3 regions of the Azospirillum humicireducens genome follow, and region 3 is predicted to be linked to each of the others. Evidence: predicted binding sites of a transcription regulator. Region 3 holds the regulator's gene; each other region holds the start of a gene.
The links. The regulator PhoB, encoded in region 3, activates phosphate uptake and scavenging genes when phosphate is short. The targets are predictions, from matches to a motif close to TNTCATAAAACTGTCA.
Positions count from the first base shown of each region.

Region 1: pstS (phosphate ABC transporter substrate-binding protein PstS) is a predicted target of PhoB. The motif match lies at 2,860-2,875, and genes of this name have one in related genera.
Region 2: A6A40_RS02250 (HesB/IscA family protein) is a predicted target of PhoB. The motif match lies at 3,533-3,548, and genes of this name have one in related genera.

Region 1 is NZ_CP015285.1:2,781,410-2,787,071, forward strand. Features, by position in the region: gene A6A40_RS13115 (methyl-accepting chemotaxis protein) at 223-2,820, shown strand; gene pstS (phosphate ABC transporter substrate-binding protein PstS) at 3,017-4,084, shown strand; gene pstC (phosphate ABC transporter permease subunit PstC) at 4,197-5,180, shown strand; gene pstA (phosphate ABC transporter permease PstA) at 5,185-5,662, shown strand, end outside.
Region 2 is NZ_CP015285.1:477,948-483,609, forward strand. Features, by position in the region: gene nifV (homocitrate synthase) at 1-494, opposite strand, end outside; gene nifS (cysteine desulfurase NifS) at 764-1,969, opposite strand; gene nifU (Fe-S cluster assembly protein NifU) at 1,985-2,908, opposite strand; gene A6A40_RS02250 (HesB/IscA family protein) at 2,965-3,360, opposite strand; gene A6A40_RS02255 (hypothetical protein) at 3,683-4,186, shown strand; gene A6A40_RS02260 (alkene reductase) at 4,333-5,463, opposite strand; gene A6A40_RS02265 (TetR/AcrR family transcriptional regulator) at 5,600-5,662, shown strand, end outside.
Region 3 is NZ_CP015285.1:2,577,507-2,583,168, reverse strand. Features, by position in the region: gene pstA (phosphate ABC transporter permease PstA) at 1-1,259, shown strand, start outside; gene pstB (phosphate ABC transporter ATP-binding protein PstB) at 1,349-2,095, shown strand; gene phoB (phosphate regulon transcriptional regulator PhoB) at 2,202-2,906, shown strand; gene A6A40_RS12100 (SAM hydrolase/SAM-dependent halogenase family protein) at 3,075-3,803, shown strand; gene A6A40_RS12095 (Bax inhibitor-1/YccA family protein) at 3,889-4,614, opposite strand; gene A6A40_RS12090 (ABC transporter permease) at 4,760-5,662, opposite strand, start outside.

The sequences.
Region 1 (5,662 bases), 200 kb from region 3:
GTGCTGTTTACGTTCGATTCACCAAGCCCGGCAAAAGGTCGGCTGTCGACCGTCGTCGAACCGGTCGATTTCGCAGGCGCAACGATATTTCGATTGTGCGTAGCGAAAACTTCACCGAACCGTCACCCAAACATCCAAAGAGAGGGTCTACCCATGGCGTCGGCCGGCCTGCGGAGAACCGCGGGTCCGGTGCTGACAACCTCCAGACCGCGGGTGGCCCACATGGCAGATCGCGCCGACCAGCGCCGGCGATCCGGCATCAAGTCGAAGATGCTGATCGCCTTCGGAACCGTGGCGGCACTGCCCTGCATCGCGGCGGTGGTCGGCTGGATGTCCTATGGCGCGGTCCGGGGCCATGTCGCCGACATCACGGGAACGCAGGTGCCGGTGCTCAGCGCCGCGCACGGCCTCGCCACCATCACGGCGCGGGTGCTGGCGCTGGGACCGCTGATCGACGCCGCATCGTCGGAGGAGGACCTGACCCGGCTGCGCAGTGCAGCGGCGGGCCAGCGCGCGGAGCTGGACGGCCAGCTCGCCCGGCTGGCCGACGGGCATGGCGACATCGGCCGCATGGGCGAGCTGTCGGCCACCGCCCGCTCGCTGCTGGGCACCGTCGACGCGTTGGGCGCGGCGACCGGCCGCCGGTTGAGCCTGCAGGAACAGCGCAGCGCCCGGCTGGCGGAGTTGAGCGACGCCCATGCCCGGCTGCTGGCGGCGCTGAAGCCGGACATGCAGGCCTCGCGCGAACAGCTTGCCCAGGCGATCGCTGCAATGGTGGAGGTGACCTCGCAATCCTCCGAGGCCATCGGCGGCGAGCTGGGGCAGACGGTGATTCCGCTGTTCCAGCTGCGCGGCGCGGAGGCGGCGCTGGCCAAGGCGCTGCTGATCGGCGCCTTCGAGACCGACCGCTCCAAGGTGATGTCGCTGTCCACCGACTTCGATTCGGCGCTGTCCGATCTCCAGGGCGCCCTGCGCCCGCTGGCGAAGAGCGAGGCGGCCGCCCCCGTCATCGCGGCGATCAACGGGCTGGCGGCCTATGGCGACGGCGACAAGAGCGTCTACACCCGCCGCGTCCGCCAGCTGACCCCCGGCATCGGGGAGGCCGAAGCGGGCAAGCTGGCCGAAGCCCAGGCCGCCGCGGTCGACGAGATCGTCCGGCTGGACCGCGACGCCAACAGCCGCATGCTGCCGCTGATGCTGAATTCCCGCGGGCGCATCGCCGAGGCCGGAAACGCCATCGCGGAGCGGATGCAGGATCTTTCCACCAACGTGGTGCCGGAGGCGCAACACCGCTACACCGTGCTGAGCGGTCTGATGGCCGACGCCAACCTGCTGGCCGGCAAGCTGGCCGAGGCCGGCAACGCGGAAACGCCGGCCCGGCTGGCCATCGCGCGCCGCACGCTCGATCCGCTGGCCGCGACGATCCAAAAGACCTTGCAGGAGTCGAAGGGCGATCTGGGCACTGAGGTCAGCCGGCTGGCCGAACGGTTGCTGGCCCTGGGCTTCGGCGATGCCGGCATTCTGGCGCTGCGCGGCGGCGAACTGGCCGCCTATGCCGAGAATGCCGCGCTGATCGAGAACAACCGCAGCACCGGCGCCGCCCTGACCGGGATGGTCGACGGGCTGGTGCAGTCGGCCGAAACCGCGACCGCCGAGGGGGCCGCCGCCGCCCATGACGCGCTGGAGCGCACCAACGAGATCCAGTTCCTGCTGGCGACGGCCGGCGTGCTGCTGGCCGGGCTGATCGTTACGCTCTATGTCGGGCGCCGGGTGGTCGGCCGGATGGAGGCCCTTGCCGACGCCATGCGCAGGGTGGCCGGCGGCGACCTGACGGTGGACCAGAAGGCCGACGGCAACGACGAGATCACCGACATGGCCCGCGCCCTGTTCGTCTTCATCGCCAACGCCCGCGCCATGGAAGAGGCGCACGAGAAGGTGGAGATCGAGCGCCGCAACGCCGCTTCGGCCCGCCGGACCAGCATGCTGGAGATCGCCGACCAGTTCGAGCGCAACGTGCTGAGCAGCGTGGAGACCCTGGCGGAGGCCGCCCGCGTGATGGCCGCCCGCGCCCGCTCGCTGACCGACATCGCCGCCAATGCCAACGACCGGGCCGACGCTGCGATGCAGCTGTCCGGCGAGATGGCGGCGGGGATCCAGCAGGTGGCGACCGCCGCTTCGGAGATCTCGCAGTCGATTGCCGAGATCAGCAAGCGCACCGGCGAATCCGCCCGCATCATCGGCGACACCGCCGCCGGGGCGGAGCAGGTGAAGGCCACCGTCGCCGACCTGTCGAGCACGGCGGGGGAGATCGGCGCCGTGGTGGGGCTGATCGACGAGATCGCCGGACAGACCAACCTGCTGGCGCTGAACGCCACCATCGAAGCGGCGAGGGCAGGGGAGATGGGCCGCGGCTTCGCTGTGGTCGCCGGGGAGGTGAAGGCCCTTGCCGGCCAGACCGCCCAGGCCACCGCCGAGATCGCCCGGCAGATCGCCGCGACCCAGGCGGCCAGCCGCCAGACGGCGGAGGTGGTGGCGACCATGACCGGCAGCGTCCAGCGCATCGAATCGAATGCCTCGGCCATCGCCGCGGCGGTGGAGGAGCAGGCGACCATCACGTCGAGCATCGTCGACAGCTCCCACCGCGTGGCCGTCGGCACCCAGGCGGCGTCGGACCATGTCGCCGGCCTGTCGGAGGCCGCGGCCAAGGTGCGCGCCCAGGCCGGCGACGTGCTGCAGGTGGCGGAAAGCCTGTCGCACGAGGCGACCAGCCTCGGCTCCGCCGTGCATCTGTTCCTCCAGGAAATCCGGGCCGCGCGATGAGCGGGCGATCCGGGGCGCCTGGGGCCTGAAGCGGGTCGGTTTCATAAAACTGACACGTAAACAAAACAAACCCGTCACCAGCGGTGGCTATGGTCACCGCGACGAAGAAGGCGGGTTACGACCTCCGGCGAAGGCCGGGATTTTCCCAAACCCAACGACACCGTCCAAACCTATCGGGAGTTTAGCCGTGAAAACCATGACCTCGGCGTTCGTTCGCTGCGCCGCCTTCGGTGCCCTGGCCGTTCTGTCCGTGTCGGTCGCCCCGCTGTCGGTCGCCTCGGCCGCCGACATCTCCGGCGCCGGCGCCACCTTCCCGTACCCGATCTATGCCAAGTGGGCCGACGCCTACAAGAAGGAGACGGGCACCGGCCTGAACTACCAGTCGATCGGTTCGGGCGGCGGCATCAAGCAGATCAAGGCCAAGACGGTCACCTTCGGCGCGTCGGACATGCCGCTGAAGCCGGAAGAGCTGGAGCAGGCCGGCCTGATCCAGTTCCCGATGATCATGGGCGGCGTCGTTCCGGTCGTGAACCTGAAGGGTCTGAAGTCCGGCGAGGTCAAGCTGTCGGGCACGGTTCTCGCCAACATCTACATGGGCGAGATCACCAAGTGGAACGATCCGCAGATCAAGGCGCTGAACCCTGACGTCAATCTGCCGAACACCGCCATCGCGCCGGTGTACCGTTCCGATGGGTCGGGCACCAACTTCCTGTTCACCGACTATCTGTCGAAGACCAGCCCGAAGTTCAAGACCCAGATCGGCGCCAACTCCTCCGTGCAGTGGCCGGCCGGCATCGGCGCCAAGGGCAACGAAGGCGTGGCCAACATGGTCAAGCAGACGGACGGCTCGATCGGCTACGTCGAATACGCCTACGCCAAGCAGAACAACATCACGTATGTCGGCCTGCAGAACAAGGACGGCAAGACCGTCGTTCCGAAGATCGAGGCCTTCCAGGCCGCCGCGGCGAACGCCGACTGGGCCAACTCCAAGGGCTATTACGTCATCCTGACCGACGAGCCGGGTGCGGACAGCTGGCCGATCACCGGCGCCAGCTTCATCCTGATGTACAAGAACCCGCAGGACGTCGCGGTCTCGGCCGAAGCGCTGAAGTTCTTCGACTGGGCCTACAAGAACGGCGCCAAGATGGCCACCGATCTGGACTATGTCCCGATGCCTGAGGCCGTCGTCTCCTTGGTCCAGAAGACCTGGTCGCAGTCGATCCAGGCCGACGGCAAGCCGATCTGGACCGCGTCGGCCAAGTAACCACGGCCAACCCGACCCTGGGTTGCGCCGGCGGACGGTGCAATCCGGGGGCATGATCCGCCGGCGGGGACGGAAATTTCGCCGTCCCCACCGCACGCCTCACGGAGCGGCCATGACCGAGATCGCGCTGACCTTGACCGACGCACACGCTTCCACCGCCCGACGGGCCCGCCGCCAGCGCCTGCAGGATGCGGCTTTCCGCAACGCCACGCTCTTCTTTGCGCTGCTCGTCCTGTTCATTCTGGGCGGCGTCACGGTTTCTCTCATCGACGGCGCGCTTCCGGCACTGCGCGCGTTCGGCTTCGGCTTCGTCACGACCGAGGTCTGGAACCCGGTGTCGGAGGAATTCGGCGCGCTCGCCCCGATTTACGGCACGCTGATCACGTCGGTCATCGCCATGGCTGTCGGCATTCCGGTCAGCTTCGGCATCGCGCTGTTCATCACCGAGATGTGCCCGGCCTGGCTGAAGCGGCCGCTGGGCGTCGCCATCGAACTGCTGGCGGGTATTCCCAGCATCATCTACGGCATCTGGGGCCTGTTCGTCTTCGCCCCCTTCATGCAGTCGACCATCCAGCCCTTCCTGATCGCCACGCTGGGTCAGATCCCCGGCATCGGCAATCTGTTCATGGGCCCGCCCTACGGCATCGGCGTGCTGACCGCCGGCCTGATCCTGGGCATCATGGTGCTGCCCTTCATCACCTCCATCACCCGCGACGTCTTCGAGACGGTGCCGCCGATGGTGCGCGAATCCGCCTACGGGCTGGGCGCCACCACCTGGGAGGTGGTGTGGAACGTGGTGCTGCCCTACACCCGTACCGGCGTGGTCGGCGGCGTCATGCTGGGGCTGGGCCGCGCGCTGGGTGAGACGATGGCCGTCACCTTCGTCATCGGCAACGCGCACCGCATCAGCTCCTCCATCATGGCGCCGGGCACGACGATCTCGGCCTCCATCGCCAACGAATTCACCGAAGCGGTCGGCGACGTCTACACCGCCTCGCTGGTGGCGCTGGGCCTGATCCTGTTCCTGATCACCTTCACCGTGCTGTCGATCGCCAAGCTGATGCTGCTGCGCCTGCAGCGCAAGGCCGGAGTCTGAGGCCATGAGCATGACAAGTTCCGCGGCGCTGGCCGCTCCGGCCGGCGGCCTGTACAACCGCCGGCGCATCGTCAACAAGGTGGCGCTGACGCTTGCGCTGGGTGCTGCCGGCTTCGGCCTGTTCTGGCTGGTCGCCATCCTGTGGACGCTGCTCTACAACGGGCTGTCGGCGATCAACATCGCCCTGTTCACCGAGAACACGCCACCGCCGGGCGGCGAGGGCGGCCTGCTGAACGCCATCTTCGGCAGCGTCATCATGACCACGGTCGCCACCCTGGTCGGCACGCCCATCGGCATCATGGCCGGCACCTACCTTGCCGAGTTCGGCCGCGACCGCAAGCTGGCCGAAGTGGTGCGCTTCATCAACGACGTGCTGCTGAGCGCGCCGTCGATCATGGTCGGTCTGTTCGTGTACGAGGTGATGGTCATCCGCATGGGCCATTTCTCGGCCTGGGCGGGAGCCATGGCCCTGGCGGTCATCG
Region 2 (5,662 bases), 1.1 Mb from region 3:
AAGCGGAAGCGCCGGGCGCCGGCCTGTTGCGCCACGGTGGCGGCGGCGATCAGGAAATCCATGTCGGCGCGCGACGAATCCTCGCCGCCGACGCTGACCTCCAGCCCATGGTCGCGCGCCTGTTTCACCCGGCGCTCGATCTCCGCCAGCGCCCAGGCGCGGCTGCGCTTCAGCTTCCTGGTGATGTGGATGTCCGACACGGGCATCGACAGGTTGACGAAGCCGACATTGCAGGACAGCGCGGCCTTCAAGTCGGCATCGTGCATGCGGCACCACACCATCAGCCGGCCCTTCAGCCCCAGCGCCGCCACGGCGCGGATGCCCTCGCGCTCCTCCTCGCCCATGGCGGGGATGCCGACCTCCTGCTCCGGCACGCCGGCGGCGTCGAGCGCCTTGGCGATGGCGATCTTCTCGTCGAGCGTGAAGGCGACGCCGGCGGTCTGCTCGCCATCGCGCAGCGTGGTGTCGTTGATGGTGGCGAAGGTGGTGGGCATGGGGGCACCTTCTGGGAGTTGTTGCCGCGGGTTGCCCCCTCCCCATCCCTCCCCCGCTCCGCGGGAGAGGGGGTAGAATGCTTGGTGGCGTGACGTAACCGTCAAAGCGGCGGAGTTCCCTCTCCCGCGAAGCGGGGGAGGGTTGGGGAGGGGGCATAGACCCTCGCCCCCATGAGAAGTGTCGCAGGCCGGGCCGGGGACCCGCCCCGACGGGGTGTCGTCGGGCGGGGTGCCGGGACGGGCCATCGACCCGGCCTGCGATTCCGGTGTTACGAATAAACGGGCGCGAATTCCTTGGGCTTGCCGGCTTCCTGCTGCCAGTAGGGCGACAGGCTGCGCAGCTTGGCGATGATGCCCGGCACCACGGCGATGACCCGGTCGATCTCCTCCTCCGTCGTCTCGCGCGACAGCGAGAAGCGGGTGGCGCCATGGGCGGCGGTGTAGGGCACGCCCATGGCGCGCATGACGTGGCTGGGCTCCAGCGAGCCCGAGGTGCAGGCGGAGCCGGAGGACGCGGCGATGCCGGCCTCGTTCAACAGCAGGAGGATCGCCTCGCCCTCGATATACTCGAAGGCGATGTTGCAGGTGTTGGGCAGGCGGTTGTCGGGGTTGCCGGTGACGAAGCAGCTCGGCACCGCCGCCAGGATCGCCCGTTCCAGCTTGTCGCGCAGCGCCTTCACCCGCGTGTTCTCGTCGCCCATATGGACCAGCGCCAGTTGGGCGGCGGCGCCCAGCCCGACGATGCCCGGCGCATTCTCGGTTCCCGCGCGGCGCGAGCGCTCCTGGTGGCCGCCGCGCAGCATCGGGCGGTAGCGCAGGCCACGCTTGACGTACAGCGCGCCGATGCCCTTGGGGGCGTGCAGCTTGTGGCCTGACAGCGACAGCATGTCGATGGCGCTGTCGGCCAGCTTCACCGGGATCTTGCCGACCGACTGCACCGCATCGGTGTGGAAGAGGGCGCCGACCTCCTTCGCCATGCGCGCCAGCTCCTCCACCGGGAAGATCGTCCCGGTCTCGTTGTTGGCCCACATGATGGAGACGATGGCGACCTGATCGGACAGGGCGGCGCGGTAGGCTTCGATGTCGAGATTGCCGCGCTTGTCCACCGGGATGCGGTGGACCTTGCAGCCGCGCTTCTTCTCCAGATACTCGCAGAGCGCCAGCACGCCGGGGTGCTCGACCACGCTGGTGACGATCTCGCGCTTCTTCGGGTAGGCCTCCAGCGCCGACAGGATGGCGGTGTTGTCGCTCTCCGTTCCGCCGGAGGTGAAGACGATCTCGCTGTCATGGGCGGCTCCCAGCAGTGCCTGGACTTGGCAGCGCGCCCATTCGATCTTGCCGCCCACCGCGGCGCCGAAGCCGTGCATGGAGGAGGCGTTGCCGAAATGCTCGGTGAAGAGCGGCAGCATCTCCTGCAGCACTTCCGGATCGACGCGGGTGGTGGCGTTGTTGTCGAGGTAGATTCCCTGGCTCATGGCTTGGCGCTCCCCTTAGCCCGCATGGGCCGGCATGAGGGACGCGGGCTTGACCCGCACGAACTCGCCGAGCGCCTCGACCAGCTTCATCTGCACGCCCATCATCGTGCCGGCCGACTGCGAACAGCCGGAGCAGGCGCCGGTCAGCCGGACGTAGATGTCCTTGCCGTCGATGTCGACCAGCTCCACGTCGCCGCCGTCGCGCTGGATCTGCGGCCGCATCTCCTCGATGGCGCCCATGATGACCTGCATGCGCTGGACATTCGTCAGCTTGGGCGCCGCAGCCGATTCCGCCTTCGGCTCCAAGGGCTTGATGGCGTCCAGCCCGACCGTGCCGGGGGCGTGCTTCTTGGCGGGCTTCAGCGCGCCAGTCTTCGCCAGCACCTCTTCCAGCACCTCCTCGATCTTCTCGTGGCAGGTCTGGCAGGAGCCGCCGGCCTTGGTGTAGTGCGTGACCTCCTCCAGCGTGGTCAGGCCGTTGACGCTCACCGCGCGCTCGATCATGGCGGCGTCGATGCCGAAGCATTTGCAGACCAGCTCGCCTTCCTCATGGTCGTCTTCCCACGCCTCGCCCTTGTAGTTGGCGATGGCGGCGCGCAGCGCCTCCGCACCCATGACGGAGCAGTGCATCTTCTCCGGCGGCAGGCCGCCCAGATACTCGGCGATGTCGCGGTTGGTCAGGGTCAGCGCCTCGTCCACCGTCTTGCCGATGATCATCTCGGTCAGGGCGGAGGAGGAGGCGATGGCCGAGCCGCAGCCGAAGGTCTGGAACTTCGCATCCAGGATGATCTGGGTGTCGGGATCGACCTTCAGCATCAGACGCAGCGCGTCGCCGCAGGTGATGGAGCCGACCTCGCCGACCGCGTTTGCGCTGTCCAGGACACCGGAGTTCTTCGGGTTGAAGAAGTGTTCCTTGACCTTGTCGGTGTAGTTCCACATGTCGCTGCTGCCTTTCCGTGGGGTGCGCGCCTAGGGGAAGAGTGTCCGGGGAGACTTCAGTGCGTCGAATAGGGGGTCGACGATCCGCAGCTGGACGAGGAGGTCGAGCAGGAGCCGCCACCGCCTTCACCGGCGGAGAAGGACTTGCCGCAGCCGCAGCTGCTGGTCGCGTTCGGGTTGTCGAACTTGAAGCCGGAGCCTTCGATGCCCTCGACGAAATCGACCACCACGCCGCTGAGGAAGGGTTGGCTGTTGGCGTCGACGAAGATGGTGACCGGGCCGAAGCTGAGCACCGCGTCGTCGTCGCCGGCCGCAGCCTCCAGGCCCATCTGGTATTTCAGGCCGGCGCAGCCGCCGTCGGTCACGGCGATCCGCAAACCGGCCGCCGCACCGCCCGACTTCGCCAGGACCTGTTCCAGGGTGGAAACCGCCGCATCCGTCAGAGTCACCATGTCCCGCCTCCTCAAGCCGCGTTGCCGGGGGTGCCGGCCGATCTGACGAGGAATAGAGCAAGCGGTGTGCCAAGCAGACAAAGCATTGATTTATAACGATTGTCAGGTCGGAGGGGCATGGCGAGAGTCCGACAATGTTTCGCCTTCCAACGTTTTTGTCGGGTTTGGCGCGTGTCGGTTTTGCGACAGCCGCGACACTTCGCCGCACAATAATATTGTGGTCATTCCCTGCGCCCGCGCGCGTACCATGTGGCGTCGTCGGTGCGTCGGATGGTTGATTTTCTCAACAGAAAACCCAGGCAGCGGAAAGGCGAGGGGAGCGATGAGCGACGAACCGATCGAACTCAGGATGTCGAACGGCCGCATGGCCTTCGGCGACGTGCCCGAACAGATCGACGAACTGTTGCAGGAGGCGGTGAAGGCCCGCGACGTGCCGGAGGTCTGCGAGTCGCTGCTGTGGGAGGCGCATCGCAAGGGGCCGCGGGTGCTGCCGGTCTTCCATGCGCTCTACAAATTCTACTTCAACCGCAAGAAGTTGGCGGAAGCGGAGCGGGTGGCCCGCATCGGGTTGGATGCCGCCGCACTCCAGGGCGGCTTTCAGGCGGACTGGTCGCAGCTGACCGCGGGCTCCACCGACTGGACGGCGGCCGGACCGGCGCGCTTCTTCCTGTTCACCATGAAGGCGCTGGCCTTCATCGAGCTGCGCCGCCACAACCGCGGCAAGGCGCTGGCGATCCTTGCCAAGATGGCGGAGATCGACCCGGCCGATCAGGTCGGTTACGGCACCATCGCCGCCTTGGCCCGCGGGCTGGACGGAGAGGCGTAGAGGCCGGCTCCACATAAAAAAGCCCCCCGGCCCAGGGGGGAACCGGGCCGGGGGCAGCGGGGATTTGCGTCTCACGACGCTCTCACGACGCGCTCTCACGTCGAGAGCAATTGCGGCCCCGCCGGGGCAGTGGGGCCGCAATCCCGTCAGGCGGCGACGGATTCCAGGGCCGGATAGTCGGTGTAGCCCTTGGCGTCGCCGCCGTAATAGGTGGTGCGGTCCGGCTCGGCCAGCGGCGCATCGGCACGGAAGCGCACGGGCAGGTCCGGGTTGGAAATGAAGGCCTCGCCGAAGCTGACCGCGTCGGCTTCACCCTTGGCGAGTGCGGCGTCGGCATCGCCGCGGCTGTAGCCGCCATTCAGGATGAACGGACCCTTGAAGGCGGCGCGCAGGGCGGACGCCACATGCGGCGCCCCCTCCGGCGGGGCCATTTGATGGCCGGGCTTGCCCTCGATCACATGCAGATAGGCGAGGTTGAAGGGATTCAACGCCTTGGTGATCGCCAGGAAATGCGGCAGCGGGTCACTGTCCTTCATGTCGTTGAACACACCGGTCGGCGACAGGCGGACGCCGATGCGGTCGGCGCCGACGGCGTGGGCCGTGGCCTCCAGGATCTCCAGCAGGAAGCGGCAGCGGTTCTCCACCGTTCCGCCATACTGGTCGGTGCGGGTGTTGGTGCTGTCGCGCAGGAACTGGTCGATCAGATAGCCGTTGGCCGCGTGGATCTCGACGCCGTCCAGGCCGGCATCGAACACCGCGCGCTTGGCCGCATCGGCGAAATGGCGGACCAGTCCGGGGATCTCGGACGTTTCCAGGGCGCGCGGCACCGGGAACGGCTCCATGCCGGCACCGGTGTAGAGTTGGCCCTTCGCCGCGATGGCCGAGGGGGCGACCGGGGCGGCGCCGTTCGGCTGGAAAAGCGGATGGGAGATGCGGCCGACATGCCAGAGCTGGGCGACGATCCGCCCGCCGGCATCGTGCACGGCGTCGGCCACCGCGCGCCAGGCCAGCGTCTGGGCGTCGGTGTGGATGCCCGGCGTGTTGGGATAGCCCTGGGCAGTGTCGCAGACCTGCGTCGCCTCGGTGATGATCAGTCCGGCCGAGGCGCGTTGCGCATAATACTCGGCGGTGAGCGCGGTCGGGCAGTTGCCTTCGCCGGCGCGGCTGCGGGTCATCGGCGCCATGATGACGCGGTTCGGCAGCTCGATCGCGCCGAGGCGCAGTGGGGTGAACAGATCCGGAGCGGCGGTGCTGTGCGTGTCGATGCTCTGCGGCATGGCGGGACTACCCCCTGTTGGGCAAATCAGCTTGTATGTATGTGAGTACATACTTGAACCCGAGCCTGCCGCTTGTCAAGTATGTATCTGCATACTTATTATGACGTCGGCGGGACGCACCGGAGAGGGACGGGTTTTGGACGCAAGCAAGGACGATGGCGGCTGTTGCCCCGGCAACGGCACCGAAGGCGCCTGCGAA
Region 3 (5,662 bases):
ACGGTCCGGCGAAGTCGCGCGTCCGGAGCGAGGCCTTCGCCCGCCGCCTGCGCGCCCGCCATGCCGCGGAACGCCGCTTCCGGCTGGCCGGGGCGGCGGCGGTGGCGCTGGCTGCGCTGATGCTGGTGGTGCTGCTGGGCTCGATCGTCGCCAAGGGCAGCACCGCCTTCTGGGAAGCGCGGATCCGGCTGGAGGTGACGCTGGACCCGGCCGAGGTGGCTGAGCGCAACTATGCCCCCATCCTGCGCCGGGCGCTCCATGCCCAGTTCCCGCAGGTGACCGACCGCGCCGGCAAGCGCGTGCTGAACGACCTGCTGTCGTCGGGCGCGCCCTACGAGCTGGAGGCGATGGTCGCCAAGAACCCGGCGCTGGTCGGCACCACGCTGACCGTCTGGGTGCGCGCCGACGACGAGATCGACCAGCTGGTCAAGGGCCGCTACCGCCGTGATTTGCCGGAGAGCGAGCGCGGGCTCAGCGACGCCAAGATCGCTGCGGCCGATGCGCTGCTGGCTTCCGGCGCGCTGGCGCAGGGCTTCAACACCACCCTGTTCACCGCCGGCGACAGCCGGGAGCCGGAGCAGGCCGGCATCGGCGGCGCCATCGTCGGCTCGCTGCTGACGCTCCTGGTGACAATGGCGCTGTCGGTGCCGGTCGGCATCTCCGCCGCGGTCTATCTGGAGGAATTCGCGCCGAAGAACCGCTGGACCGACCTGATCGAGGTGAACATCAACAACCTCGCCGCGGTGCCGTCGATCATCTTCGGCCTGCTGGGTCTGGCGGTGTTCCTGGGCTTCTTCGGCATGCCGCGTTCGGCGCCGCTGGTCGGCGGGCTGGTGATGGCGCTGATGACGCTGCCGGTGATCATCATCTCGGCCCGTGTCGCATTGAAGGCGGTGCCGCCATCGATCCGCGAGGCGGCGCTGGGCATCGGCGCCTCGCCCCTGCAGACGGTTCTGCACCATGTCCTGCCGCTGGCGATGCCCGGCATCCTTACCGGAACCATCATCGGCATGGCCCGCGCGCTGGGAGAGACGGCGCCGCTGCTGATGATCGGCATGGTCGCCTTCATCGTCGACGTGCCCCATGGGCTGACCGACAGCGCCACGGTGCTTCCGGTGCAGATCTACATGTGGGCGGACAGCCCGGAGCGTGCCTTCACCGAACGCACCTCTGCGGCGATCCTGATCCTGCTCGGCATCCTGATCCTGCTGAACGGGACGGCCGTGATCCTGCGCAAGATTTTCGAGAGACGGTGGTAAGCGCCATGAGCATTCAGAACCCGCTGAAGCTGCGGCCCCGCGCAGACAACCACCCTGGCCAGCGGTCCGGTGCGGACCTGCCGGCAAAGATGACCGCCCGCGGGGTAAAGGTGTTCTACGGCGCAAAGCAGGCGTTGAAGGGCATCGACCTGGACATCCATGAGAACCGGGTGCTGGCGCTGATCGGCCCGTCCGGCTGCGGCAAATCGACCTTCCTGCGCTGCCTGAACCGGATGAACGATACCATCGAGGACTGCCGGGTCGAAGGGCGGATCGCGCTGGATGGCGAGGATGTCTACGGCAAGGCTGTCGATGCGGTGCAGCTGCGCGCCCGCGTCGGCATGGTGTTCCAGAAGCCGAACCCCTTCCCCAAGTCGATCTACGACAACATCGCCTACGGCCCGCGCATCCACGGCTTGGCCTCGGGCCGTGACGAGCTGGACGAGGTGGTGCAGACGTCGCTCAAGCGCGCCGGCCTGTGGGCGGAGGTCAAGGACCGCCTGCGCGAGCCCGGAACCAGCCTGTCCGGCGGCCAGCAGCAGCGGCTGTGCATCGCCCGCGCCATCGCCGTAAGCCCCGAGGTGATCCTGATGGACGAGCCCTGCTCGGCGCTCGACCCCATTGCGACCGCCCATATCGAGGAGCTGATCGACGAGCTGCGGGCCAACTACACCATCGTCATCGTCACCCACAACATGCAGCAGGCCGCCCGCGTGTCGCAGCGCACCGCCTTCTTCCATCTGGGCGAGATGGTGGAGTGCGACGACACCGAGGAAATCTTCACCAACCCGCGCGACGAGCGCACCCAGGGCTACATCACCGGCCGCTATGGCTGAGCCCTGCTCCCGAGCCCTTGCCAATGCTTGCGCCCCTTCCCTCCTTTGTTGAAAAGGCTGTCCCATGCCGGTTAACGTCGAGACGCGCGCTGTGAACGGAGCCTCCATGAACGCGGCCCTGAAGCCGCTCGTCCTGGTCGTCGAGGACGAGGCCGACATTCTGACGCTGTTGAAGTACAACCTGGAAAAGGAAGGCTTCCGCGTCGCCACCGCCAGCGACGGCGAGGAGGCCCTGCTGGCCGCCGGTGAACAGACGCCGCACATCGTGCTGCTCGACTGGATGCTGCCGCTGATGAGCGGGCTGGAGGTCTGCCGCCAGCTGCGCCGCAACGCCAAGACCCGCGACATCCCGATCATCATGCTGACCGCCCGCGGCGAGGAAGGCGACCGGGTGCGCGGCCTGAATTCCGGCGCCGACGACTACATCACCAAGCCCTTCTCGCCGACCGAGCTGGTGGCGCGCATGCGCGCGGTGCTGCGCCGCGCCTCGCCCGGCATGACGGACGAGGTGCTGACCTTCGCCGACGTGACTATGGATCTGGCCGCCCACCGCGTAAGGCGCAATGGGCGCGATGTCCATCTCGGCCCGACGGAATTCCGCCTGCTGCGCCACTTCATGCAGCATCCCGGCCGCGTCTTCTCGCGCGAACAGCTGCTCGATCTGGTGTGGGGCCACGACGTGTATGTCGAGCCGCGTACGGTCGACGTTCACATCCGCCGCCTGCGCAAGGCGATGAACGAAGAGGACGAGCTGGACCTGATCCGCACCGTACGGTCGGCGGGGTATGCGCTGGATACGAAGTCGGTGTGAGGGTGCTGGCTTCGGGTGCCCCCTCCCCATCCCTCCCCCGCTTCGCGGGAGAGGGGGTAGGACGCTTGTCAGGCTGAGAATATGCGAAGGAGCAGCGGAGTTCCCTCTCCCGCTGACAAGCGGGGGAGGGTTAGGGAGGGGGCAAAACCGCGGAGAGAACGAAACCCCATGATCCTGCTCTTCACCGACTTCGGCCTCTCCGGCCCCTACACCGGCCAGATGAAGGCGGTGCTGGTGCAACAGGCGCCCACCGCCCCGGTCATCGACCTGTTCGCCGACGCCCCCGCCTTCGACCCGCAACTGTCGGCCTATCTCCTGGCGGCCTATGCCCCGGCCTTCCCCGCCGGCAGCATCTTTCTCTGTGTCGTCGATCCCGGCGTCGGCACCGACCGGCTTCCGGTGATGGTCGAGGCGGACGGGCGCTGGTTCGTCGGCCCCGACAACGGCCTCTTCGCCCTGATCGCCCGCCGCGCAACGTCGCTAAACGCCTGGGCCATCGACTGGATTCCGGACCGGCTGTCCGCCAGCTTCCATGGCCGCGACCTGTTCGCCCCCGTCGCCGCCGATCTGGCGACCGGCCGGCCGGTGCAGCGCAGCCCGCTCGATCTCGCCGCCATCGACCGCCCGGACTGGCCGGACGAGCTGCCGCGCATCGTCTATGTCGATGTCTACGGCAACGCCATGACCGGCCTGCGGGCCTCCGCCCTGCCCGCCGACGCGCTGCTGACCGCCGGTGGCGCCCGCGTCACCCGCGCCCGCACCTTCGGTGCCGTCGGGCCGGGAGAGCCGCTGTGGTATGAGAACTCCAACGGCCTGGCCGAGATCGCCGTCAACCGCGGGCGTGCCGAGGGCGTGCTGGGTCTCAAGGTCGGCGATCCGGTGACGGTGGAGTCCTGAGCGGGCCCAAAAGAAAACCGCCCGGAAGCGGGTGCTTCCGGGCGGCTGTTTCGATGCTCTGCGTGTCCGATCAGAAGTCCCGCGATCAGTCGTTGTTGCGCTGACCCAGGAACTGCAGCAGGAACTGGAACAGGTTGATGAAGTCCAGGTAGAGCGTCAGAGCGCCCATCAGGGCCAGCTTGCCGGTGCTCTCGTGATCGTAGCCCTCGGCGTAGCTTTCCTTGATCGCCTGGGTGTCGTAGGCGGTCAGGCCGGTGAAGATCAGCACGCCGATGGCGGAGATCGCGAAGTGCAGGGCCGGCGACTGGAAGAAGATGTTCGCCAGGCCGGCGATGACGAGGCCGATGACGCCCATCATCAGGAACGAGCCCATCTTCGACAGGTCGGCCTTCGTGGTGTAGCCGTACAGGCTCATCGCCAGGAAGGTCGCGGCGGTGACGAAGAAGGTCAGCGCGATCGACGCCCCGGTGAAGACCAGGAAGATGGCCGACATCGACAGGCCCATCGCGCCGCAATAGGCCCAGAAGATCATCTGTGCCGATGCGAAGGACAGGCGCTGGATGCCGAAGGACAGCACCATCACGAAAGCCAGCGGAGCCAGCATCACAACCCACTTCAGCGGCGTGCCGAAGATGGTCGCCATCATGGCCGGGCTGGACGACACCAGGGCGGCGACCAGACCCGTCAGAATCAGGCCGGCGCCCATGTAGTTGTACACGCGCAGCATGTGCTGCCGCAGGCCTTCGTCGAAGTATCCCCGATCTGTCGCGCGGCCTGCGGTCGCGAAGCGGTTATAGGTCGGGTCTGCCATGTTGGTTTCCTCGGTGGAATAGGGTGATCCCGTCGGGATGACATATTGGCGAGTCCGCAATACGGTTCAATAGGAATCGGCAGCGGTTCTCCAAGATGAAAAAGCTTTCACGTTTCGTTTTTGCTATGGCTTTCCGCTGGGGGAATCACTCGTTGCGAAGCAATGGCGCGGACGGCTGGCCCAATGCCCGCCAAGTACCATAGAACCCGAAAGCGAGCGTGATCGCCGTGCTGAGCAAGGCGGTGGTGACCACCGCCGACGGCAGGAAGCTCCATTCCCACCGCATCAGGAAGCGCAGCACCGCCCAGGCGGTCAGCGTGCCGATGCCGCCGGCGATGACAGCGGTCAGCAGGCCGAGCAGCCCGTATTCCAGCAGGAAGGCGCGCAGCACGTCGCCGCGCGTCGCCCCCAGCACCTTCAGCACCACCGCGTCGTAGACCCGGCGGCGGTGACCGGCAGCCACCGCGCCGGCCAGCACCAGCGTGCCGGCGGCGAGCGTGATGCCGGCGACGATGCGGACCGCCGTGCCGATATGGCCCAGCATCTCCGACACCGTATCGAGCGCGTCCTTGATCCGGACCATGGTGATGTTGGGGAAGCGCTGCAGCACGGCGCGCTGCACCTGCGTCTCGGCATCCGGCGTGGCGCGGACGGTGGCGACCCAGGTCTGGGGTGCGCCCTCCAGCGTGCCGGGGGCGAAGACCATGGTGAAGTTGATCGCCATGCTGCTGAAATCGGCGGCGCGGACGTTGGCGACCTTGGCCTCGATGCTGCGGCCCAGGATGTTGACGACCAGGGTGGCGCCTGGGCCGATGCCGAACGCCTCGGCGACGCTCTGGTGGATCGAGATCAGCGGCGGGCCGGCATAGTCGGTTGCCCACCAGCTGCCGGCGGTGACGGTGGAGTGCTTCGGCAGCGTTGCCGAATAGGTGATGCCGCGGTCGCCGGCCAGGATCCAGGCCTGCTCCGGGTTGACCAGCGCCTTCTCGGCCTCCTGCCCGTTCACCCGCTCGATCCGGCCGCGCAGGCTCGGCACCGCCTCGAAGGC